Regions from separate parts of the Halomonas rhizosphaerae genome, predicted to be linked through region 2. Evidence: predicted binding sites of a transcription regulator. Region 2 holds the regulator's gene; the other holds the start of a gene.
The links. Region 2 encodes PhoB, which activates phosphate uptake and scavenging genes when phosphate is short. Its sites were predicted from a motif close to TGTCATANNNNTGTCANA; they were not measured.
Positions count from the first base shown of each region.

Region 1: phbB (acetoacetyl-CoA reductase) is a predicted target of PhoB. The motif match lies at 9,189-9,206, and genes of this name have one in related genera.

Region 1 is NZ_JASCQQ010000006.1:58,427-70,389, reverse strand. Features, by position in the region: gene QLQ86_RS02365 (NADP(H)-dependent aldo-keto reductase) at 1-27, opposite strand, end outside; gene QLQ86_RS02360 (tetratricopeptide repeat protein) at 250-795, shown strand; gene QLQ86_RS02355 (hypothetical protein) at 847-1,347, shown strand; gene QLQ86_RS02350 (LOG family protein) at 1,395-1,949, opposite strand; gene QLQ86_RS02345 (hypothetical protein) at 2,056-2,178, opposite strand; gene QLQ86_RS02340 (DUF501 domain-containing protein) at 2,224-2,745, opposite strand; gene QLQ86_RS02335 (hypothetical protein) at 2,717-3,043, opposite strand; gene ybaK (Cys-tRNA(Pro) deacylase) at 3,112-3,582, opposite strand; gene QLQ86_RS02325 (acyl-CoA thioesterase) at 3,579-3,986, opposite strand; gene QLQ86_RS02320 (hypothetical protein) at 4,048-4,872, opposite strand; gene QLQ86_RS02315 (hypothetical protein) at 4,922-5,263, shown strand; gene QLQ86_RS02310 (hypothetical protein) at 5,271-5,702, opposite strand; gene QLQ86_RS02305 (MalY/PatB family protein) at 5,746-6,924, shown strand; gene QLQ86_RS02300 (tetratricopeptide repeat protein) at 6,981-7,919, opposite strand; gene QLQ86_RS02295 (DUF3750 domain-containing protein) at 7,997-8,782, shown strand; tRNA gene QLQ86_RS02290 (tRNA-Met) at 9,015-9,091, opposite strand; gene phbB (acetoacetyl-CoA reductase) at 9,282-10,028, shown strand; gene QLQ86_RS02280 (DUF349 domain-containing protein) at 10,133-11,963, opposite strand, start outside.
Region 2 is NZ_JASCQQ010000003.1:65,425-77,387, reverse strand. Features, by position in the region: gene phoU (phosphate signaling complex protein PhoU) at 1-637, shown strand, start outside; gene cysZ (sulfate transporter CysZ) at 721-1,473, shown strand; gene phoR (phosphate regulon sensor histidine kinase PhoR) at 1,461-2,774, opposite strand; gene phoB (phosphate regulon transcriptional regulator PhoB) at 2,776-3,465, opposite strand; gene ubiA (4-hydroxybenzoate octaprenyltransferase) at 3,557-4,453, opposite strand; gene QLQ86_RS00525 (chorismate--pyruvate lyase family protein) at 4,490-5,026, opposite strand; gene QLQ86_RS00520 (NAD(P)/FAD-dependent oxidoreductase) at 5,180-6,340, shown strand; gene QLQ86_RS00515 (HU family DNA-binding protein) at 6,563-6,838, shown strand; gene QLQ86_RS00510 (hypothetical protein) at 6,902-7,258, shown strand; gene recG (ATP-dependent DNA helicase RecG) at 7,361-9,442, opposite strand; gene QLQ86_RS00500 (hydrogen peroxide-inducible genes activator) at 9,439-10,359, opposite strand; gene QLQ86_RS00495 (SDR family oxidoreductase) at 10,474-11,346, shown strand; gene thpR (RNA 2',3'-cyclic phosphodiesterase) at 11,374-11,889, opposite strand.

The sequences.
Region 1 (11,963 bases), on a different contig from region 2:
GGTATCGCCTAGCGGTCGCGTCTGCATCCGTCACTCCTGGCAGGACTGCTGAAGGGGTTGACCCGGTAGGGTAGCGGGGCCCGGGCAGGGCGGCAAATCCCGGGGTTGAGTCACTGCCGGGGCGCGCGTATGCTTGCCTCCCCGTTGCCCCGGCGGAGTCCGCAGGGCCACCGTTTTCCGCAGGGAGCGATACCGGCCACAGGAGGTGGCCGGTATCACTTCCGCACCACTGGACGCAGGGTTGTTGCCATGTCTGAGGCATCCTCACTGTTCACCCGGCTCGAGTACCGGCTTGCGCAGCAGCTGTTCCATACTCGCTGGCTGCCCCGCTCGCCACGTACCCAGCGCCTGACCATGCACCTCTTCCAGCGCTGCGCCGATGCCGGGCATCCGGCGGCGCTGTCGCAGTATGGTCATATGCTCTTCCACCGCGGTGTCAGTCCCCAGGACAAGGCCCGCGGGGCGCGCTACGTGCTCGAGGCGGCCCATGCCGGGGATGCCAAGGCCCAGTACCAGGCCGGGCAGATTCGCGAGCACGGCTGCGCCCAGTATCCACGGCGCGACGACCATGCCGTGACCTGGTATGCGCGTGCCGGCGAGGCGGGCCATCCCCTGGCGGCGACCCGCCTGGCCCGCGCCTACCGCAACGGCGAGCTGGGGCTGCCGGTGGATACCGAGAAGGCCGGGCACTGGCAGGCGCTGGCCGACCGCCTCGCCGGGCTTGCCGGTTCGCTGGACGTTGGTTCGCTGGACGCTGGTTCTATGGACAGGGCCGAAGGCGAGACGCGACACTAAGCCCTTCGCCTCCGTTGCCATCGGCCATCTCGACCAAGGACTCTCCCGCCCGTGACGCTACCCACACTGCTGGATATCGAGGCGTCCGGCTTCGGGCGCGGCAGCTACCCCATCGAGGTCGGCCTGGCCCGCGCCGATGGCAGTACCTGCGCCTTCCTCATCCAGCCGCTGGCCGAGTGGACACACTGGGACCCCAAGGCCGAGCTGCTGCACGGCATCAGTCGCGGTCGGCTGCAGCGCGAGGGCTACCCGGTGCGCCAGGTGGCCCGCTGGCTCAATGACGAGCTGGGGGAGGTCGGGATCGCCTACAGCGACAGCTGGGGCTACGACAACACCTGGCTGTCGCTGCTCTTCCACCATGCCGGCATGCTGCCGGCGTTCCGCCTGGAGGCACTGCGTATCCTGCTCAGCGAGGCGCAGCAGGCCCTGTGGAGCCGGACCAAGGAAGCCATCATCCGCGAACAGGGCATCCATCGGCACCGGGCCGGCGAGGATGCCCGCCTGTTGCAGCTCACCTACCTGCGCACCCGCGAGCTCGCCGCCGGCGCCTGACGCTCGGCCCGCGACTCGCCGCTGACCGGGAGCGGCATCCCGCCGATTCAGCCGGCCGAGGCCAGCCGGGTCTCCAGCGCATCCAGCAGCTCGGCGGGGTCGGTGGCATCGACCAGCTCGGCCCGGGTGCGGCCATTGAGGAAGCCGTGCTCCACGGTGCTGTCCAGGAAGGCCAGCAGCGGGGCATAGAAGCCGGCGGTGTCGAGCACGCCGATGGGCTTGTCGTGCAGGCCCAGGTAGTGCCAGGTCCAGGCCTCGAAGAACTCCTCCAGGGTGCCGATGCCCCCGGGCAGCACGATGAAGGCATCGGCATGGGCCGCCATGCTTGCCTTGCGATCGTGCATGTTGCGGACCCGCACCAGCTCGGTCAGGCCGTGGTGGGCCTGCTCGCGCTCGACCAGGTGGTCGGGCATCACCCCGATCGCCTCGCCGCCGGCCGCCATCACGGCATCGGCCAGCTCTCCCATCAGGCCGACGCGGGCGCCGCCGTAGACCAGGCCGTGACCGCGGCGGGCCAGCTCGGCACCGAGTCGGCGCGCCGCCTCGAGGAATTGCGGGTCACGGCCCTCCCGGGACCCCAGATAGACGCAGAATCTCGACATGTCTTTCCTCCTAAAGGCTCATCCTAGCGACCGCAGCGGGGGCTCGAAAGCCTGGAAACGCCAGGGGCGCCAAAAGGCGCCCCTGGCAGAGTGTGAGCCGCTCGGCTCAGCGCGTGCCTGTGGCATCGCGTTTCATGGCCTGGCGTAGCAGCCTCACGCCCACGCCGCTGATGCCGAGCATGCTGGCGATCAACGCGAGACTGGCAATCACATGGGTATCCAGGTACATCCGGGGTTCTCCTAGGGGGTGGTCAGGGGAGGAGGGTTGTCATGATCAGGGCAGGCAGTCGGCCACCCCGTAGTGCGCATCGAGCCACTGGCCGATGACGTTCTCGCCGCAGAGGTGATGGGCATACTGGGTGTGCAGGCAACGCACCTGGTCCCGGTTGGCGATGCCGCCGATGCCGCGCTCGGTGAGCACACCCTCGTAGCCCAGGCGGGTGACCTCGGCCTTCTGGTCCTCGCTCATGTAGGCCCAGCGGGCCGCCACATAAGCGTCGTGGCTGCGGTGGTAGGCGGCCAGGAAGTCGGGGTCCTGCTGCAGGCGGGTCTCCAGCTGCTTGATCACCCCGGCGGCCTCGATATGCGAGATCTCGACCTTGAGACGCTCGGAGCATAGCCAGTAGAGCGTCGGGAAGGGCTTGCCGTCGACGATGGGCGCCATGCGCAGCACCAGCGGGGTGCCCTCGCCGTCGGTGGCGGCCAGGGCCTCGATGCCGCGGGGTGCGCGGCCGAGCTGCTCGGCGATGATGGCCAGCTGCCGCGCGTCAGGGGCCAGGTCGGTGCGGATCACCATCGTCTTCGTCCCGTACGAACTTGTTCGAATGCCCCACGGCGAGGAAGAAGGCGCGGTTGAGCTGCTCGGGGGTGGGGACGTAGCGCCACTCCCGCTCGCAGTACTCGCCGGCCCGTGCCATCAGCACGTCATGGAGGCGATTGAACGGCGCATCATAATCGTAAGGGTCGGCGCCGAACAAGCGGATGTGGGGATAGTCGGCGAAGCGCTCGATGAAATAGCGCTCCAGGTCGGCCTCGACGGCGCGATGCCGGGGCGTGTCGTCCGGGTCCAGCCAGAGGGTATAGCGAATGGCCATGGGGGCTCCCGTCGGTGGGTGGCGGTCATGGTGTGACATCGCCGGCCAGGGTTCGGCTCGGCGGCGATTCAGCGCCGTGCCAGGGCGGCGAGGCAGGCCCCGGTCAGGCGCGCCAGGTCGTCCGGGGCCAGGCAGATCTCCAGCCCGCGGCGACCGCCGCTGACGTGGAGGGTCGCGAGGCGCTCGGCAGAGATATCGAGGAAGGCGGCCAAGCGCTTGCGCTGGCCCAGCGGGCTGATGCCGCCCACCACATAGCCGGTGGCCCGCTCGGCCTCGGCGGGGTCGGCCAGGCTGGCCTTGCGGCTCCCCGCCGCCCGGGCCAGGGCCTTGAGGTCGAGCTGGGCGGAGACCGGCACCATGGCCATCACCAGGCGGCCGTCGTCGAGCCGGGCGAGCAGGGTCTTGAACACCGCCTCGGGCGAGAGGCCCAGCGCCCGGGCGGCCTCCTCGCCGTAGGTGGGGCTGCGCGGGTCATGGTCGTACTCGGCCAGGGTGAACGCGACCCCGGCCTGCTCGAGGACCTTCACCGCCGGGGTCATGCGTCCGCCGGCTCCGCCTGGAGGTGGATTTCTAGGGCCTCGCGCAGCTCGCCCTCGATGGGGATGGCCTTCTTGGCCTCGTGGTCGAAGTGCACCATCACGGTGTGGCCGAGGTTGGTCAATTGGCCGTCCTGGCGCGCCTCCTGGCTCACCGTGAAGGAGCTATTGCCGAGCCGCGAGACATAGGTTCGGATCTCGATCTCGCGGCCATACTGCAGCTCGGCCCGGTAGTCGACCTCCATGCGTGCCATGATCAGGCGCCACTTGCGCGGGTCCAGGTCCGGCGTGAACAGCCGGAAGAGGTCGTTACGGGCCAGCTCGAACCAGGCCGGAAGCCGGGTGTTGTTGACGTGGCCCAGGGCATCGGTGTCGTAGAAGGCGGGCTCGATGGTGCGGGTGAACATCTGGCGTTTCCTTGTTGTGGTCTCTGCAGGGAAAACAGCGTTGCCCCGAGCAAGCGCTCGGTCAAGTCCCGGCGCGAGGGTGCGCGGCCAGGCGAGTGGCCCGCCAGGCCAGCAGGCGGGTCCAGGCCAGCAGCCAGGCAGTGGCGACGGCGAAGCCGATCAGGGTGCCGAGCACCAGCCCCAGGCTGTCGTAGGTCAGCGAGACGCACAGGGCGTACCAGAGCAGCGCGCCGAGCCCGGCCGGGTAGTGCTTGATCACCGTGGCCACCGGGGCCGCGCCATGGGTCAGGTGCAGGATCACCAGGAAGGGGTACATGGTCACCGGGAAGGCGGCCATGACCCCGGCCCAGGCGGCCGGCATCACGTGGGCGAGGCCGGTGATCAGGAAGATGATCCCGGCGGCCAGGGCGGCGCGTAGGCCCAGCGCCGCCCAGCTGAAGCCGTCCCGGGCGCCGGTGGCGGTTTCCGGTACCCGACGGTAGAGCCGGATGAAGAGGAGGATCGCCGCCAGGGTGGTCAGGGTGCCGGTCAGACGGGTGAACTCCACCTGGGTCAGCAGCAGGCTCACCGCCAGCCAGGCGGCGAGCCCGCCCGCGGTGCCGGCGAGGACGCCGGCCAAGCCGTCGCGGCGGGCGCAGAGCAGGTAGCCCCCGCCCAGTGCCAGGGTGGCGGTGAAGCCGGCCAGGGTATGCACGGCACTCTGGGTGGCGAAGGTCGGGGAGATCTCCAGGCCGATGAAGAACAGCGCGATGGCGGTGCCCAGCGGGTAGCCGGCGAGCAGGCCGGCCACGCGGGTGCTGACCCGCTCGGCGATCACCGAGAGGCCGAGCACCACGCCGATCGATACCAGCAGCTTGGCCAACTGCCAGCTCAGGGGAACTTCCATCCTGTTTTCCTTATCCCTTCGGGTGTGTCCTGGAATGTTGGAGGCCAGCATGGCCGGCCATGACCTTACGCCCCCACCGCGCCCCGAGGCCTGCGAGCTGTGCGGGCGCGCTGCGCCGCTGACCCGCCACCACCTCATTCCGCGGGCCCTGCACGGAAAGGCCCGCTACCGACGGCGCTTCGACCGGGTGGAGCGGCTCACCGCCATCCTCTGGGTCTGCCACGCCTGCCACAAGCATCTCCATGCGGTGCTCGGCGAGCGTGAACTGGCCGAGCATTATCGCAGCCGGGAGGCGTTGATGGCCCATCCGCAGATCCAGACCTTCGTCGCATGGCTCTCCACCAAGCCCGCCGGCTTCCGGCCCAAGAAACGGGCCGCGCGGCGGCGCTAGCCGGTCGTCAGACCAGGCGCAGCCCCTTGAGGTCGGTCCAGGCGGCCCTCAGGGCGGCGGCCAGCGGCTCGCGAAGGTGCTCGGGCAGTGCCTGCTCGGCGGCGGCGAGGTCCTCGAAGTCGCGGTTGCGCAGCCAGCAGTAGGCCCAGGCGCAGGCCTCGTCGTCGCTGGCCGGCAGCGGCCGGGCCGGCATCTGCACCAGCAGGAAGGTGGCGGTGCGTGCCGCCCAGAGGGGTGGTTCCTCGCCTTCGGGACGACTCCAGTCGGCGAGGGTGTCGCCATCCGGGGTCCGCTCGGGGAGGCCGATCCGGGTCACCCTGGCGGTCTCGGCGAGCAGCAGGGCCAGGCGGTCGGCATCGCCCTGGCCGAGGGTCAGCCACTGGGCGACCAGGGCGGGCAGGCCGCGGCGCACCTTGGCATAGAAGCCGTCTTGGGGCATGGTCTCGTTCATCTTGCTGGCCTTCTGGGATCGGGAACTGCACATGGAATTCGATTTTGCCACGCCCGTCGAGCGTCGCCACCCGTCGGGCGGTGACTGGCCCTCGCAGAAGTGGCATCGCTACGGCGAGGACGTGCTGCCGCTGTGGGTCGCCGACATGGACTTCGCCTCGCCCCCTGCGGTCATTGAGGCCCTGAGGGCCCGGGTCGAGCATGGCGTCTTCGGCTATGGCCTGGTGCCCGACTCCCTGCGCGAGACCCTCTGCGCCTGGAGCGCCGAGCACTATGGCTGGGCCATCGAGCCCGGCTGGCAGCTGTGGCTGCCGGGGGTGGTGCCGGCGCTGCACATGGCGAGCCTGGCGCTGACCGAGCCCGGCGATGGCGTGCTGACGGTGACGCCCATCTATCCGCCCTTCCTGCGGGTGGCCGAGCGCACCGGGCGGCGGCCCCAGCAGGTGGCCCTGCAGGCCCCGGCCGCGCCCGGCGAGCCGTGGAGGCTCGATCTCGCGGCGCTGGAGGCGGCCATCACCCCCGAGACCCGGCTGCTGCTTTGGTGCCACCCCCACAACCCCACGGGACGGGTGTGGAGGCGAGAGGAACTGGCGGGGCTGATGGAGCTGGTCGAGCGCCACGACCTGTATCTGGTCTCCGACGAGCTGCACTGCGACCTGCTGCTCGACGAGGGCGCCCGCCATGTACCGCTGGCAGCCGAGTTCCCCGAGCTGGCCTCGCGCATCCTGACCCTCTGGGCGCCGTCCAAGACCTTCAACCTGGCAGGGCTCACCACGGCCTGTGCGGTGATTCCCGACGCCGGCCTGCGGCAACGCTTCGCCAGGGGGATCAAGGGACTGACACCCGATGGCAATGTCCTGGGGTTGGTCGCCGCCGAGGCCGCCCATGCCCACGGCGAGCCATGGCGGCAGGCGCTGCTGGCCGTGCTGCGCGGCCACCGTCGGACGCTGGTCGAGCGGGTGGCCGGCTGGCCCGGCGTGGCCATGGCCCCCCCCGAGTCCACCTACCTGGCCTGGCTGGACCTGCGCGAGGCGCGAGCGCTGGAAGGGCTGGAGGGGGCGCCGCAGCGACTGCTGCTCGAGCGGGCCGGCGTGGCGCTTTCCGACGGTGCCGACTTCGGCTGGCCGGGCTTTGCTCGCCTCAACTTCGGCACCACGGCCACCCAGCTGGAGGCGGCCCTGGCACGGCTGGATACCGTTCTCGGGGGTTGACACACGCACGGCCACCTCGGGGCGGCGGCCGTGTGGGTCCAGGCGTTACCGGCGCTTCAGTAGAGCAGGGCGAAGAGCTTGCGGCGATAGGCGACCGTCAGCGGATGATCGGCGCCCAGGGCATCGAAGACCTGCAGCAGGGTGCGGCGGGCGGCATCGTCGCCGTAGGCGCGATCGCGTTTCATCAGCGCCAGCAGGGCATCCAGGCCGGCCTCGTACTGGCCGTCGGCCACCTGACGCAGGGCACGCTTGTAGTGGGCCTCGCTGTCGTCGCGGCCCTCCAGGGCGGCCAGCTCCTCGGCGGAGGGGGCCTGCTCGCCGAACTCGATGCTGGCGCGCACGCCGCGGGCCGGGGCGGCATCGCGCTCCTCCGGGGGGAGGTTGTCCAGCAGGGTGCGGGCCTGTTCGGCCTGGCCGTCGGCCACCAGGGCACGCGCCAGCTCCACCTGGTAGGGAAGGTGCTGGGGATACTGCTGCACCAGCTCTTCGTAGATGCTCCTGGCGGTGGCGGCATCGCCGGCGGCCAGGGCCTCGGCGGCCTGGTCCTCTGGGCTCTGCGGGGCCTCTTCCGGGGCCGGGAAGTAGCGTCCCAGCCACTCGCGGACCTGCTTCTCGGGCAGGGCACCCTGGAAATGGTCGACCAGGCCGCCCTGGCTGATCAGTTTGACGTCCGGCACCGAGCGCACGCCGAGTTGGCCCGCGATCTCCTGGTTCTCGTCGATGTTGAGCTTGGCGAGGATGAAGGCGCCCTGGTACTCGCGGGCCAGCTTCTCGAGGATCGGCATCAGGTTCTTGCAGGGCTCGCACCAAGGGGCCCAGCAGTCGAGCAGCACGGGCACCTGCATCGAGGTCTCGAGCAGCTGTTGGATGTTACCGGCATCGACGTCGATGATCATCTCGGCGTCCTGGCCGCCGGGAGACGCGGCATCGGCACTCTCGCCGGCGGGAATGTCGTCGGTGAGCGGCTCACCGGTGCGGGGGTCGACGATGGGCATGATCGATAGCCTTGCGTGGGGATGAATTTGCTGTACAGATGCGGGTGATCGCCCGCGACTTCAAGGGGAGCCGGCCTGTGATACGACGAATTCTGCGAATGGTCTCCGGGCTGGCGGTGCTGCTGGCCCTGCTGCTGGCCGGGCCGCTGTGGATGCTGGCCACCGAGCGCGTGGAGGGCCGTGGCCACTGGTCCACGGCCGATCGAACCTCGGCCGGCCTCGCCCCGCCCCCTGCCGAAGCCTCCGAGGCGGTGGTGCAGCTCTATGCGGCAAGGGCCTGGGGATGGCGCGGCGCCTTCGGCGTGCATACCTGGATCGCCACCCGCGACGCCGGGGCCGAGGCCTGGAGGATGCACCATGTGCTCAGCTGGCGCCGTCCGGCCCTGGTGTCGCGGTCGACCACCGCGCCGGACCGGGCCTGGTACGGCAGCGAGCCCGTGCTGCTGGCCGACTACCGGGGCGCGGCGGCCGCGCGGCTGGTTCCCGGGATCGAGGCGGCGGTGGCGGCCTATCCCGCCCCCTCGACCTACCGTGCCTGGCCGGGGCCCAACAGCAACACCTTCACCGCCTGGGTGGTCCGCGAGGTGGAAGGGCTCGAGGCGACGCTGCCGGTGACCGCGGTGGGCAAGGACTATCTGCTCGACGGCGTGCTGGCAGAAGCGCCGGGTGGGCTCGGCGTCACCGCCTCGCTGGGCGGGCTGCTGGGGCTGACCTTGGGGCGCGACGAGGGGCTCGAGCTCAATCTGCTGGGCCTCTCGCTGGGGGTCGACCCGCGGCGCCCGGCGCTCAAGCTACCGGGCATCGGCCGGCTGGGCATGGCGCCCCTCATCAAGGGGCGAGGGGAAGGCAGCGGGGACCGCTGAATCTGAAACGACAGGGAACCGATTACCGACGGTCATGCCGGATACGAAAAGCCGATTCCCGCAGGATTGGGCTTTCTCAATATTTGGTAGCGGGGGCCGCTGAATCTGAAACGATAGGGAACCGATGACCTTCCCGGGGTTGTGAAGAGCTGAGCCCGGCGAGTTGCCAGCAGGTTCTGCTGCAAGCATGAAAAAGGCCAGAACCTCTTGGTTCTGGCCTCCCTCATAAATTTGGTAGCGGGGACCGGATTTGAACCGATGACCTTCGGGTTATGAGCCCGACGAGCTACCAGACTGCTCCACCCCGCATCAACGTGTGGCGTATTCTACAGGCTATGCGCCTTTGGTCAAGGATTGATTTCAAACGCTCGTCCCGGTGGCACTCCCTGGTCCATACTCCATCTGCTGTCATCAAGGTGACAGATCAATGAACAAGACTGGTGATGGCCGGCCTGGCGCCACGCCACACAAGATGTCATGCATATCAGGGAGGTAGTCAATGACAACTCAAGCACCCGTCGCCTGGGTCACCGGTGGTACCGGGGGGATCGGCAGCGCCATCTGCCGTTCGCTCGCCTCGCAGGGCTACACGGTGGTTGCGGGATACCACAACCCGGACAAGGCCAAGGCCTGGCTGGAGACCCAGAAGGCCGAGGGTTTCGACAACATCGACATCGCCGGGATCGACCTGGTCGACTTTGATGCCTGCGTGAAAGGGGTCAAGGAGATCGAGGAGAAGCACGGCCCTGTCAGCGTGCTGGTCAACTGTGCCGGGATCACCCGGGACGGCACCATGAAGAAGATGACGCCTGAGCAGTGGCACGAGGTCATCGACACCAACCTCAACAGCGTCTTCAACACCTGCCGCAGCGTGATCGAGAACATGCTCGAGAAGGGCTATGGCCGGATCATCAACATCTCGTCCATCAACGGCCGCAAGGGCCAGTTCGGCCAGGTCAACTATGCCGCGGCCAAGGCGGGCATGCATGGCCTGACCATGTCGCTGGCCCAGGAGACGGCCACCAAGGGCATCACCGTGAACACGGTGTCACCCGGCTATATCGCCACCGACATGATCATGAACATTCCCGAGAAGGTCCGCGAGGCCATCCGCGAGACCATCCCGGTCAAGCGCTACGGGACGCCCGAGGAGATCGGCCGCCTGGTGGCCTTCCTCGCCGACCAGGAGTCGGGCTTCATCACCGGCGCCAACATCGACATCAACGGCGGGCAGTTCATGGGCTGATCGCCCGACCGTCGCACGCCCCCTGTCGCCGGCGACCCCGGCGGCAGGCACGACAGCGCGAGGCAGATGCCTCGCGCTGTTTCGTCGGTGGGCGGCTTTCTGGCTCAGGGCGGGGGCAGTTCGGCCAGACTCTCGAGCATGCGGTCGAGCTCGCCCACCTCCCGCTCCCAGAGTCCCTCGGGCATCGGGCCGGTGGCCAGCAGGTCGGCCAGTATCTGGTGGAGCTCCTCGGCGCGTGAGGTCTGCTGGCCCAGGCTGTCGTTGAGGCGTTCGACCTGGATCGCCAGGCGCAGCGGGTCGTCACGCTGGTTGACGCGTCCGCCGGCCAGCAGCGAAAGGTGGGCCCGCAGGCGTGCCAGTCGCTCCTCCACCGCGTCGTCCGCGCCGCCCCGGCGGGCGGCGTTGCGACGTTCGTGGGCGTCACGCAGTGCGCTCGGCAGGGCCAGGCCGTCCGGGAGGGCGACCTCCTCGACGGGGCCGCCGGCGAGACGCCGGGCGTCCGCCTGCAGGTGGGCATTGAGCAGGGGGCGGATGGCCTGCCAGCGCTCGGCTTCCTCGGCCAGTGACAGGCGCGCCAGGCGCTCACGGCGGACCCGCACGATACCGCTCCAGCGGCGCCGCATGCCCTCGCTGCGCCGTCCCGAGGGCAGGGGCTCGAGTGCCGTGGCCTCGCGCACGGCCTCGTCCAGCACGCTGGCCTCGCGGCTGTGCGACGGATGCCAGCTGTCGAGCCGGTCGATCAGCGCCTGCATGGCATCCAGCCGGGCCCGGTTGCGCTGGACCTGGTCATCTCGGGCGGCCTCGCGGCTGGCGAAGATGTCGTCGCATAGCGAGCGGAATTCGCGCCACAGGGCCTGCTCCTCGCCCTTGGGGGCGCGTCCCAGCTCGCGCCAGCGGCGCTGCAGCGCCTTGGCCTGGTCGGCCCGCTTGGACGCTGGCATGTCCCGGGCCAGCAGTTCGCGGGTCTGCTCGATCATGTCACGCTTGGCCTCGGCGATCTCCCGGGCGCGCCGGTCGATCAGGGCCTGGAGGTCATGGCGGATGCGCCCGAAGCGTCGGCCGATGGTCTCGGCCTCCTCCCGGGGCACCGGAGCGAAGCGGCGCCACTGCTCCCGCGAGCGGTCCCGGATCTCGCGCAGCGCATCGGGGTCGGCTTCGTGGGCGGGCTGCTCGAGCAGCGTCTCGAGCTGCTCGCACAGGGCCTCGCGGGCCTCGAGGTTGCGCTGGCGCTCGGCCAGCTGGCGCTCCCGCCAGGGGGCCAGGCGTTCGTGGATGCGATCGGAGGCGGCACGGAAGCGGGCCGACTGCTCACGGTTGGCGGCGGCATCGCCCAGGGCCTTCCACTCCTTGACCAGCTGGCGATGGCGGCGATCGAGCTCGGCCTCGGTCGGCGGGGGGGTATCGGCCAGTCCCTCGATGGCGAGGCACAGCTGGTCACGCTTGGGACCGGCGACGAAGCCGCGCCAGTCCCGGAGCTCGGCGAGTCGCGCCGCGAGGCGCTTGAGTCGAGCCTGATGGGGTTGCAGCGGTGCCTGGGGGAGCTGGTCGGCCTGCTGGCGCAGGCGCTGGTGGAGCCGACTGGCGCCCTTGAAGGCGCCGCTCTCCAGCAGGCGCTCGAGCTGGTCGAGCTCCTCGACGAAGCGCGACAGCCGGGCGTCCAGGTCGCCGTCATCCCGAGGAGGCTCGGCGGCGAGACGCTGTCGGGCACGCTGCAGCAGCGGCGCCGGTGCCAGTCCCTGAGGCCAGCCGCAGGCCTCCACCAGGGCCTCGAGGCGTTTGTCATCGCCATCGGCCAGGGCCTGTTCGATCGCCTCGGCACGCTCGTCCAGGCGTACCCGCGCCTGGACGATGCCTTCATAGGCGGCAAGCGCCCTGTCATAGCGCTCACGCAGTGCCTCGTCGGCCAGGTGGTGGTCGGAGAGGGCCTGCCAGCGG
Region 2 (11,963 bases):
GGGGCTGGTTGAGAAGCAGGTCCAGGACGCCGTGGCGGCCCTGCTCGAGAGTGACTCCGAACTGGGCCAGCGCGTGGTCGCCAACGACCGCGCGGTCAACGACATGCAGATCAAGATCGACGAGGAGTGCACCCAGGTGCTGGCGCGGCGCCAGCCCACCGCCTCCGACCTGCGCCTGGTCCTGGCGGTGATTCGCGCCGCGTCCGACCTGGAACGCATCGGCGACGAGGCGAGCAAGATCGCCCGCAACGCCATCGACCTGATCGAGGCCGACAACGGCAACCGTGGCTTCGTCGAGGTGCGCATGATCAGCGAGCACGTGCGGCGCATGGTGCGCGACGCCCTGACCTCCTTCGCCCGCCTCGACACCGAGCTGGCGCTCAAGCTGGTCCACGAGGACGAGGAGGTGGACAACGAGTACCGCAGCGCCATGCGCTCGCTGATGACCTTCATGATGGAGGATGCCCGCTCGATCTCGTCGGTCCTCAGCGTGATGTGGATCCTGCGGGCCCTCGAGCGCATCGGAGACCACGCCAACAACCTGGCCGAGTACGTGGTCTACCTGGTCAAGGGGCTCGATATCCGCCACACCGACCCCGAGGACCTCGACAAGGATATGCTCGAGGGCAAGGGTTGACCGCAAACGTCGCTTGACCCTCAATGATGCAGGCCGCCGCCCCGTCGGGCGGCGGCCTGCCGTGTGACATGAGGACGTGACGGATGCTCGATGCCTTGACGGCGCTGACCCGCGGGACCCGCCTGGTCTACTCCCGCGGCCTGCGGCGCTTCGTGTTCCTGCCGATAGTCGTCAACCTGTTGGTCTACACGGCCATGCTCTGGTACGTGCTGGGCCACTTCGGCGGCTGGCTGGAGGGCTGGATGGCCATGGTCCCCGGCTGGCTGGAGTGGCTCTCCTGGCTGATCTGGCCGCTCTTTGTGGTCAGCCTGGTGCTGATCGTCTTCTTCACCTTCACCCTGGTGACCCACCTGATCGCCGCGCCCTTCTACGGCTTCCTGGCCGCCCGGGTGGAGCTGGAGGCGACCGGGCGACCGCCGCTGGACGACCGTGGCCTGGCGAAGACGGCGATGGACGCCATGGGGCGCGAACTGGTCAAGCTGGGCTACATCCTGCCACGCATGGCGCTGCTCTTCGTGCTCAGCTGGATCCCGGTGCTCAACCTGGTGGCACCGCTGCTGTGGGCGGCCTTCTCGGCCTGGATCATGGCGATCACCTACCTCGACTACCCCATGGACAACAACAAGGTCAGCTTCGCCGACATGCGTCGCCGGCTGAAGGCCCGCTGGTGGCCGACCCTCACCTATGGCGGCTGGGTGACCCTGATCACCTGGATCCCCCTGGCCAACCTCTTCCTGCTGCCCGGCGCCGTGGCCGCCGCCGTCCTGATGTGGGAGCGGCACTATCGAGGTATCGAGATCGGCGCGGCGCATGGCGGGCCGCCTCAGGCGCGCTGAGCCCTCTCGCTCGTGTCGCGCAGGCGCTCGGCGGGGAACAGGCAGCGGAAGGTGGCGCCGCGGCCGGGGCGGGAGGCGATCTCCAGGCGGGCGTCGTGGCGCAGCAGCACGTGCTTGACGATGGCGAGCCCCAGGCCGGTGCCGCCGGTGGCGGTGCTGCGGCCCTTGTCGACCCGGTAGAAGCGCTCGGTGAGGCGCGGCAGGTGCACCGGGTCGATGCCTTCGCCGTCGTCCTCCACCTCCAGGCAGGCGCCCTCGCCATGGGGGCGCCAGCGCAGCACGATATGGCGCCCGTCCCCGGCATAGCGCACGGCATTGAAGGCCAGGTTGGAGAGCGCACTGCGGATCTCCTGCTCGCTGCCGACCAGGGCGCGGGACTCCTCGACCTCCACCGCGATCGACTGGCGGCCGGCGGAGAGCGCCGCGGCGTCGCTCTGCACGGCCTCGAGCAGCTCGCCCATCGCCAGCGGGGCGTCATCGCGCCCGCCCTGGTCGATCTCCAGCCGTGACAGCAGCAGCAGGTCGTTGACCAGGTTCTGCATGCGATCGGTCTGGGCCTTCATCTGCGACAGGCCGCGGCCCAGTCGCGGCGGCAGCTGGCCGGCCATGTCGCCATAGGTCTCCAGGTAGCCGGCCAACACGGTCAGCGGGGTGCGCAGCTCGTGGGAGACGTTGGCCACGAAGTCGCGGCGCATCTGCTCCAGGCGGTGCAGCCGGGTGATGTCGCGGGCCATTACCAGCCGCTCGTCGTCGCCGTAGAGGGTGATCTGGAACTGCAGGATCAGCCTCTCGTCGATGGGCGAGGGCAGGGTCAGCGGCTCGCGATAGTCGCGGCCATGAAAGTAGTCGACGAAGCGCGGGTCACGCAGCAGGTTGGTGATGTGCTGGCCGCGGTCGAGCTGGGGCTTGAGGCCCAGCATGCGTTCGGCCGCGCTGTTCCACCACTCCAGGTCGCCGTGGCGGTCGAGCATCACCACGCTGTCGCGCATCGCCTCGGAGGACTCCTGGATACGCTGCAGCGTGGCCCGCAGCCGCTGCTGGGTGAGGCGCTGGCTCTTCTGGTAGCGGTAGAGGCGGTCGAACAGCTCGCCCCACAGGCCGCTGGCGGCGGGGGGCTCCTCCTGGGGGCGCAGGGTGAGCCACTGGTAGAGGGCGTGCAGCTGGCGCAGGTGGAAGGTCAGGCAGAGCAGCAGACCGGCGGCGATGCCGGCCGGAATGGCGGAAAAGGGCCAGCCGACCAGGGCCCCGGCGGCGACCAGGGTCGCCAGGCGCCAGAGCTCGCGTCGCCAGAGCCGCCCCACGTCAGCCCTTGGTGGAGAACCGGTAGCCGGTGCCACGCACGGTCTGGATCAGCTGGTGATGAGGCTCGCCCAGCGCCTTGCGCAGGCGGCGGATATGCACGTCCACGGTACGCTCCTCGACATAGACATTGCCGCCCCACACCTGGTCGAGCAGCTGCCCGCGGGTGTAGGCGCGTTCCTGGTGGGTCATGAAGAACTGCAGCAGGCGGTACTCGGTGGGCCCCATCTCCAGCGAGCGGCCATCGACGCTGACCCGGTGGCTGACCGGGTCGAGCAGCAGCCCGGCGACCTCCACCGGGTCCTCGATGCCCCGCGGCGTGGCGCGGCGCAGTACCGCCTTGAGGCGCGCCACCAATTCGCGCGGCGAGAAGGGCTTGGTGATGTAGTCGTCGGCCCCGGCCTCGAGCCCCTGGATCTTGTTGTCCTCCTCGCCCTTGGCGGTGAGCATGATGATCGGCAGCTCGGCGGTCGCCTCCTCCCGTTTCAGGCGGCGGGCCAGCTCGATGCCGCTGGTCCCGGGCATCATCCAGTCCAGCAGCACCAGGTCGGGCTGGTGGTCGACCACCATGGCGTGGGCATCCTGGGCATTGTCCGCCTCGAGGACGCGATAGTCGGCCATCTCCAGCGCCACCGCGATCATCTCGCGGATCGGCGCCTCATCATCGACAATCAGTACGGTCTTGGCGGTCATCCCGGAGCCTCGTGGTCAATGACAGATCGATGACGATGACAGCACGTCATGATGACAATAGCGTGACAGGTTCGGCCTGTCGCCCGCCCGCTCAGCCGCCGTTCACCGTCGGCCACAGGGAGAGCGCGATGCCGGCGAAGACCAGCAGGCCCGACCAGTGGTTGTTGAGGAAGGCCTGGAAGCAGCGGTCCCGGTCCCGCTCGCGGATGAGGAACTGCTGGTGCACGAAGGTCGCCGCCATGGCGGCGAGCCCCAGCCAGAAGAAGCCCCCCAGCGCCAGCAGCCCGCCGGCCCAGGCCAGCAGCCCCAGGGTCAGGCCCTGCAGCAGGCCGATCATCAGCCGGTCGGCGCGGCCGAACAACACCGCGGTGGACTTGATGCCGATCTTCAGGTCATCGTCGCGGTCGACCATGGCGTACTCGGTGTCGTAGGCCACCGTCCAGGCCACGTTGGCGGCGAACAGCAGCCAGGCGACCGGGGGTAGCGTTCCCAGCACGGCACCGAAGGCCATGGGAATCGCCCAGGAGAAGGCCGCGCCGAGGAAGGCCTGGGGCAGGTGGGTGTAGCGCTTCATGAAGGGGTAGATGAAGGCCAGGATGACCCCCACCACCGAGAGCATCACCGTGAAGAGGTTGGTGAACCAGACCAGCACGAAGGCGGCCATCACCAGCATCAGGAACAGCGCCTGAGCCTCCCCCTCGCTGATCCGGCCGGTGGCCAGGGGGCGGTTCCTGGTGCGCTTGACGTGGCCGTCGAAGTGGCGGTCGGCATAGTCGTTGACCACGCAGCCGGCGGCGCGCATCAGGTAGACCCCGGCCACGAAGATCAGCAGCACCTTGCGACCGGGGATGCCCTCGGCGGCGACCCACAGGGCCCAGAGGGTGGGCCACATCAGCAGCCAGGTGCCGATGGGGCGGTCGAGGCGGGTCAGGTGCAGGAAGTCGGGCACCCGGGCCAGGCCCCTGGGGTGCATCAGGGATCGATCCATCTCGGTCTCTCGCATGTGGAAGCTTGCCGGCAGAGCCTAGCGTGAAGGCAGCCCGAGGTCATCCGCCATGCGCTCGAGAAAGAACTCCTGGACCAGCACGGCGAAGCGCCGGTGGCGGAACAGCGAGCGGCGCGCCCAGGGGCCCGGGGCGGCGTGGAAGGGGGCCGGGTCGGCACTGACCTCCAGGGGGCCGCGCTCCAGGTCCGGCTGGCGGAACAGCCAGCTGCCCAGAGAGCGCTCGCCCAGGCGGTCGAGCCGCTGGCCGTGCAGCCCGTCCAGGGGCACCACCGAGCGCGCCACCACCCAGGGGCGCTCGTCGAGGCACAGCGCCACTTCGCGTAGCCAGGCATGGCGGGCCGGGGGGAGGCCCAGGGCCAGCGCCTCGTCGCGACGTGGCCGGCCGAGGCGCTGGTCCAGCAGCCGGACCCTGAAGGCACGCTGGCCGCCGGCGCTGATCAGCCGGGCGGTGAGCGAGTCGCGGGAGGCGACCCACTGCCACCAGGCAGCGCTTATGGCAGGGCGCGCCGCCGCCAGGGGGCGCCAGCGGGGATCGCTTCCCGGGCCGTTGCTCACCGTCACTCTCCGCGTCGATTTCGGGGGCGGCTAGTGTACCATGGCGACCGGAAACGCTTATCGTGGCCGGCCGCGAGAGCCAGGAAAACTCCAGTCAGCCCCGATCAAAAGAAGACAAATCTGATCTCGACGGCCCCTGCAGGAAGGATTGCCATGGCTGCACCCCTGACCATCATCGGTTCCGGCATGGCGGGCCTGGGCCTGCTGCGCCAGCTGCGCGGGCAGGACCCGGCACGACCGATGACGCTGATCACCGCCGACAGCGGCGATGACTATTCCAAGCCGCTGCTCTCCACCGGTTTCGCCAAGCGCCTGCCGCCGGAGCACCTGGCGGCACGCTCGGCCCTGGAGGTCGCAGCCGATCTCGGGGCCGTGGTGCGGACCCACACCCGGGTGGAGGCCATCGACCCGGTGGAGCGCACCCTGACCATCGGCACCGAGACCCTGCCCTGGAGCGAGCTGGTGCTGGCCACCGGCGCCGCGCCGGTGCGCCCTTTCACGGTGCCCGACGCCGTGGCCGACCGGGTCTTCAGCGTCAATGACCTGGACGACTATCGCGCCTTCCACGCGGCTCTGGAGGCGCTGGGCAGGCCGGCACGCGTGGCGATCATCGGCGTTGGCCTGGTGGGCTGCGAGTTCGCCAACGACCTCGCCGCCGGCGGCCACGCCGTCGAGCTGATAGCCCCGGAGCCGGCCCCCCTGCCGCGCCTGGTGCCGGAGCCCCTGGGACGCGCCCTGGGCGAGGCTTTCCGGGAGGCGGGCATGGTGCTGCACAGCGGACGCCAGCTGGTGGCCCTGGGGGCGGATGGCGCCTCCGTCGGCCTGGAACTCGATGATGGCGCCTCGCTCTCGGCCGACCTGGTGCTGGTGGCCACGGGGCTGCGGCCGCGTACCGCCCTGGCCGAATCGGCCGGGCTCAGGGTCAGCGAGGCCGGCATCCACACCGACCGGCACCTGGCCACCTCGGCGCCGGGCATCCATGCCCTGGGCGATGCGGCCTGCGTCGACGGCGTCAATGCCATGTACGTGCAGCCGCTGCTGGCCAGTGCCAAGGCCCTGGCCAGCACCCTGACCGGTACTCCCTCCGCGGTGACCTATGGCCCCTGGCCGGTGCTGGTCAAGACCCCCTTGCTGCCGGTGGTGGCCCTTCCGCCGGCCCGTCCCCCGTCCCGCTGGCGCCTCGAGGGCGAGGGCGGTGACCTGACCGCCCTGGCCGAGGCCGAGGACGGACGTTTGATCGGATTTGCGTTGACAGGACGCTGCGTCCGTCGGAAAGTCGAACTGGCGCGAGCCGCGCCGCCGTTGCTAGGCTAGTCTCGTCAACGACGGGGCCTGCAGCGGATAGCGAGCCGGCAAGGCAGCGGCGTTGAGGACCGGTATCATCCGCATGTCGTTTCCCGAGATCTCCCCGTCTGCGGCACGAGGCCCCGGGATCGAGTGAGCCGGCATGCGCGTGATGCACTGACAGGTCATATGCCATAACAACACCGCCGGTGGTGATCGCCGGCAACATGATGCCAATACCAGGAGGGCTGTATGCGCAAGCCAGAACTCGCCGCGGCGATTGCCGAGCGTGCCGATCTTTCCAAGGACAAGGCGAGCCAGGTGCTCAATGTGATCCTCGACGAGATTACCGGTAGCGTTTCCCAGGGTCAGGATGTCACCCTTATCGGCTTCGGTACCTTCAGCGTGCGCGAGCGAGCCGCGCGCACCGGCAAGAACCCCCAGACCGGCCAGCCGCTGACCATTCCGGCCAGCAAGACCGTCGCCTTCAAGCCGGGCAAGGGCCTCAAGGACGCCGTCGCGAAATAAGGCATTGCGGCCCGTCCCGTGCGGGTCGCCCAACCACTCCCTGTTCCCGGTGGCGGAGCCGATATGAAGCTGCGAATGATGTTGTGGCTGCTCGGGCTGATGCTCAAGCGTGCCCTGCGCCGCAAGGCGCGGTTCCGCGAACTGCTCGGCGAGATGCGTGGCCTCGACTGGGGCATCGCCACCGAGGACCTCTCCATCGCCCGCCACTACCGCATGTCGCCCCGCGGTATCCGCGCGGGCCGCGGCCTGCCGGTGGACCTTGACCTGGAGCTGCGCTTCGAGGACGAGGCCACGGCCATCAAGGTCCTCAAGAAGCCCACCCAGCAGGCCTTTCTCGACGGCATGATGGCCGGCAGCGTGCGCCTGGTCGGCGATTCCGGCGACCTGCAGAAGCTGCAGAAGCTTCTCAAGCATTTGTAAGCACGAGCTGAAAGCGCCGAGCGCCAAGCAAGACGTTGCCCCTTCCCGCCCGTTACGCCCAGCCCCTTATACGCGGATCCTCTGCTTGGCAGCTTGGCGCTGTCACACCTGCCCGTAGCGTCCCGCTTCCTCCCCCAGCCAGCGCCTGATCAGCGGGCGGCTGGCCTGGGGATGCTCGTCGAGTAGCGCCTCGGCCAACGGGGCGACGCGGTCCAGCAGGTCGGCGTCGCGCTCCAGGTCGGCGACCTTCATCTGCGCAAGCCCCGTCTGGCGGGTGCCCAGCACCTCGCCGGGACCCCGGATCTCGAGGTCCTTCTCGGCGATGCGAAAGCCGTCGGTGGTCTCGCGCATCACCGCCAGGCGCTCCCGGGAGTGGGCGGACAGCGGCGGGTGATAGAGCAGCACGCAGAAGCTCTCGACGGCGCCGCGTCCCACCCGCCCGCGCAGCTGGTGGAGCTGGGAGAGGCCCAGGCGCTCGGGGTTCTCGATGATCATCAGGCTGGCATTGGGCACGTCGACCCCCACCTCGATCACCGTGGTGGCAACCAGCAGGTCCAGCTCGCCGGCCTTGAAGGCCTCCATCACCGCGGCCTTCTCGCTGGCCTTCATGCGCCCGTGGACCAGGCCGATGGCCAGTTCCGGCAGGGTCTCGACGAGCTCGTCGCGGGTCGCCTCGGCGGCCTGGCACTCCAGTACCTCGGACTCCTCGATCAGGGTGCAGACCCAGTAGGCCTGGCGCCCCTCGGCGCAGGCGTGGCGGATGCGCGCCATCACCTCGGGGCGCCGCTCATCGGGCATCACCACCGTCTTCACCGGGGTCCGGCCCGGGGGTAGCTCGTCGATCACCGAGACGTCCAGGTCGGCATAGGCGCTCATCGCCAGGGTGCGCGGGATCGGGGTGGCGGTCATCACCAGCTGGTGGGGCGTCAGGCCGCCGGCCTCGCCCTTTTCGCGCAGCGCGAGGCGCTGGTGGACGCCGAAGCGGTGCTGCTCGTCGATGATTGCCAGGCCCAGGCGCTGGAAGTGCACGTCGCCCTGGAAGAGCGCGTGGGTCCCCACCACCATGCGGGCCCGGCCGTCCTGGATGGCCGCCTTGGTGTCGAGTCGCGCCTTGCCCTTGAGCTTGCCGGACAGCCAGGCCACCTCGATGCCCAGCGGCTCGAACCAGGCGCTGAAGGTGCGGTAGTGCTGCTCGGCGAGGATCTCGGTCGGGGCCATCATCGCCGCCTGGCAGTCGGCGGCGATGGCCGAGAGCGCCGCCATGGCGGCGACCACCGTCTTGCCCGAGCCCACGTCGCCCTGAACCAGGCGCAGCATGGGCACCTGGCGTGCCTGGTCGGCGGCGATCTCGTCGAGCACCCGGCGCTGGGCGCCGGTCAGCGAGAAGGGCAGCTGGGTCAGGAAGCGCGCCTGAAGGCTGCGGCCGCCGGGCAGGGCCGGGGCGCCGTCCTCCTGGATGCGCTGGCGCACCTCCTGCAGGCTGAGCCGGTGGGCGAGCAGCTCCTCAAGAGCCAGGCGGCGCCGCGCCGGGTGCCGGCCGGCCGCCAGCTGCTCCGCGTCGGCCTCCGGCGGCGGCCGGTGCAGGGTGTCCAGGCAGTGGTGAAGCTCGGGCAGGCCGAAGCGCTGGCGCAGGGGCGCGGGAATGCCGTCGGGGAGGGCGTCTGGAGCGGCATCCAGGCGGGCCAGGGCCTGGTCGATCAGCGCCCGCAGGCGGGTCTGGTGGAGGCCCTCGGTGGCCGGGTAGATGGGCGTCAGGTGGTCCTCCACCGGCGCCTCGCCACCGGCCAGCAGGCGGTACTCCGGGTGATAGAGCTCCAGGCCGGTGGCGCCGGCGCGGGCCTCGCCGAAGGCGCGCACTCTCGCCCCGGTCTGGAATTGCTGCTGCTGTGCCGGGGAGAAGTGGAAGAAGCGCAGGCTGAGGATCCCGGAGCCGTCGCGCAGGCGCACCAGCAGGCTGCGCCGGCGGCCGCGCACCACCTCGCCGGCCACCACCTCGCCCTCCACCACGGCCTCGTGGCCCGCGCGCAGGGTGGCGATGGGAGTGATGCGGGTACGGTCCTGGTAGCGCAGCGGCAGGTGAAACAGCAGGTCGCTGACGCGCTCGATGCCCAGCCGGGCCAGCTTGAGCGACAGCGCCTCGCCGACGCCCTTGAGCTCCGTGACGGGCGCGTCGAGCTCGTTCATGCCGGCTCGAGCTCTGCCTGACGGCAGTGCGCGATGGCCTCGGTGACGGCATCGATGGCCCGGGGCCGGGGGAAGCTGGCGCGCCAGGCGATCGCCACGGTCCGTGCGGGTGCCGGGGCGGTGAAGGGGCGGCTGATCAGCATGCCGCTCTCGTAATGGCCGGTGCCGATGGCCGAGTGGGGCAGTACGGTGATGCCGAGCCGTGAGGCCACCATGTGGCGAATGGTCTCCAGCGACCCGCCCTCGGCGGTGAGGGTGTTGGAGGGGCTGTTGAGCTGGTGGCTGATGGCTGGGCAGGCCTCGAGGATCTGGTCACGGAAGCAGTGGCCCTCGCCGAGCAGCAGTAGGCGCTCCTCCAGCAGGTCCTCCTTGTCGATGCTCTCCCGGGAGGCCCAGCGGTGGTCGGCCGGCAGCAGCACTTCGAAGGCCTCCTCGTAGAGCGGCTTGGTGACCACGTCGGTCTCAGTGAAGGGCAGCGCGATGATGATGGCGTCGAGCTCGCCGCTGCGCAGCTTGCGGCGCAGGTTGCCGGTGAAGCCCTCCTCGATGTAGAGCGGCATCTGCGGCGCACGCCGGGAGAGCTCCGGGATCAGGTGGGGGAAGAGGTAGGGGCCGATGGTGTAGATGGCGCCGATGCGCAGGGGGCTCGCCAGCTGGTCGCGACCGGCCGTGGCGAGTTCCTTGATGACGCTGCTCTGTTCCAGTACGCGCTGCGCCTGCTCGACGATCTTCTCGCCCAGCGGGGTGACCTGCACGGTGGATTTCGAGCGTTCGAACAGCGCCACGCCCAGCTCTTCCTCGAGCTTCTTGACGGCCACCGACAGGGTCGGCTGGGAGACGAAGCAGCGCTCCGCCGCGCGTCCGAAATGGCGCTCCTGGGCCAGTGTCACGATGTAGCGGAGTTCTGTTAGAGTCATTGTGGTGCCGGCAGGCATCCTCTTCCGAAACGGGTGAAGGTCCCAGTGATCTCGCCCGATGCACAGGGACACAATAATGCCAATAGGGACTTTTTATCAGGGGGCGAGGGAAAGGTGAAGACAACGACACTGATTCTGGGCTGTGGCGACATCGGCATGGCCCTGGGACGCGAGCTGCGCGAGGCGGGGCACCGGGTGATCGGGGCGCGCCGCAACACTCGCGCGCTGGAAGGCAGCGGACTGGAGGCCGTCGCGGTCGACTTGAATGACCCGGCCACCCTGGCCGGGCTGCCGGACGCCGATACGCTGGTCTACGTGGTCAGCGCCGACCGCTTCGATGAGGCGGCCTATCGTGCCGCCTACCTCGATGGCCTGACCGCGGTGCTGGCCGAGTTCGCCGGTCGCGACAAGGCGCCCGGACGGGTGTTCTTCGTCTCCTCGACCAGCGTCTACGCCCAGCGGGATGGCGAGGTGGTCGACGAGACCAGCCCCGCCGAGCCCTCGGGCTTCTCGGGCCTGCTGATGTGCGAGGCCGAGCAGGCGCTGATCGACCATGACCTTCCGGGTACCGTGGTGCGCTTCTCGGGCATCTACGGCCCGGGTCGAGATCGCTTGATTCACCAGGTCGGCGAGGGGCGCATCGCCCCCTCGAGCCCCGTCATGTACTCCAACCGCATCCACCGTGACGACTGCGCCGGGGTGCTGGCACACCTGATCGGTCGGCACCTGGCCGGCGAGTCGCTCGAGGCGCTCTACCTCGCCAGCGACTGCGAGCCGGCCCCCCTGCACGAGGTGATGGCCTGGCTGGCGAAGCAGTTGAAGGTCGAGGCCACCGAGACCATCCAGTCGCCGCTGCGCCGCCGCGCCAGCAAGCGCTGCGACAACACCCGGCTGCTCGAGAGCGGCTATCGCTTCCGCTATCCCAGCTTCCGCGAGGGCTATGCCCAGGTGCTGAAGCAAGGGGGCTTCCTGCCAGAAAGGGCCTGATGGAGACCCGAGAGAAAGACGGCCCGCTCAGGCCGACGACGAGCGGGCCAGGGTCGCGTAGCGGGCCCCGTCCTTCTCGGTGAAGGAGCGCACCAGCGAGAGCCGCCGCCAGGGCCAGACCAGGTCGAGCGAGGGCAGTCCCCGAGTCTCCAGGTGGTGGGCGCGGCGCAGCAGGGTAACGTGGGGCACGAAGTGCCCCGGCCTGTGGTTGAAGCCGAACGCTGCCAGCTCTTTCCACAGTGCTTCATGGAGGCGCACCAGCTCAGGGTCCGGCGTCTGGCCGCCGACCCAGACGATGCCGGGGCGACGGAAAGCCCCCCAGGCATCGAGTCGCCACTCCCCCGCCGGGATCGACCGCTCGCCGACCCAGGCCGCGAGCGCCGCTGCTCGCTCCTCGGCCACCTCGCCGAGGAAGGCCAGCGTCAGGTGCAGGCTATCGTCGGGCATGCGGCGCCCACCGCAGCGGGCCTGGGCGAGCTCGGCCAGCTCGCCGAGCTGCTGGCGCAGCGTCTCGGGAGGCTCCAGCGCCAGAAATAATCTCATAGAAGTGGCCGAATCAATCGCCGAGCGGGATGAAGCACAAGGCGCACAGCGCGCAGGAACTGAGGATTCCGAGC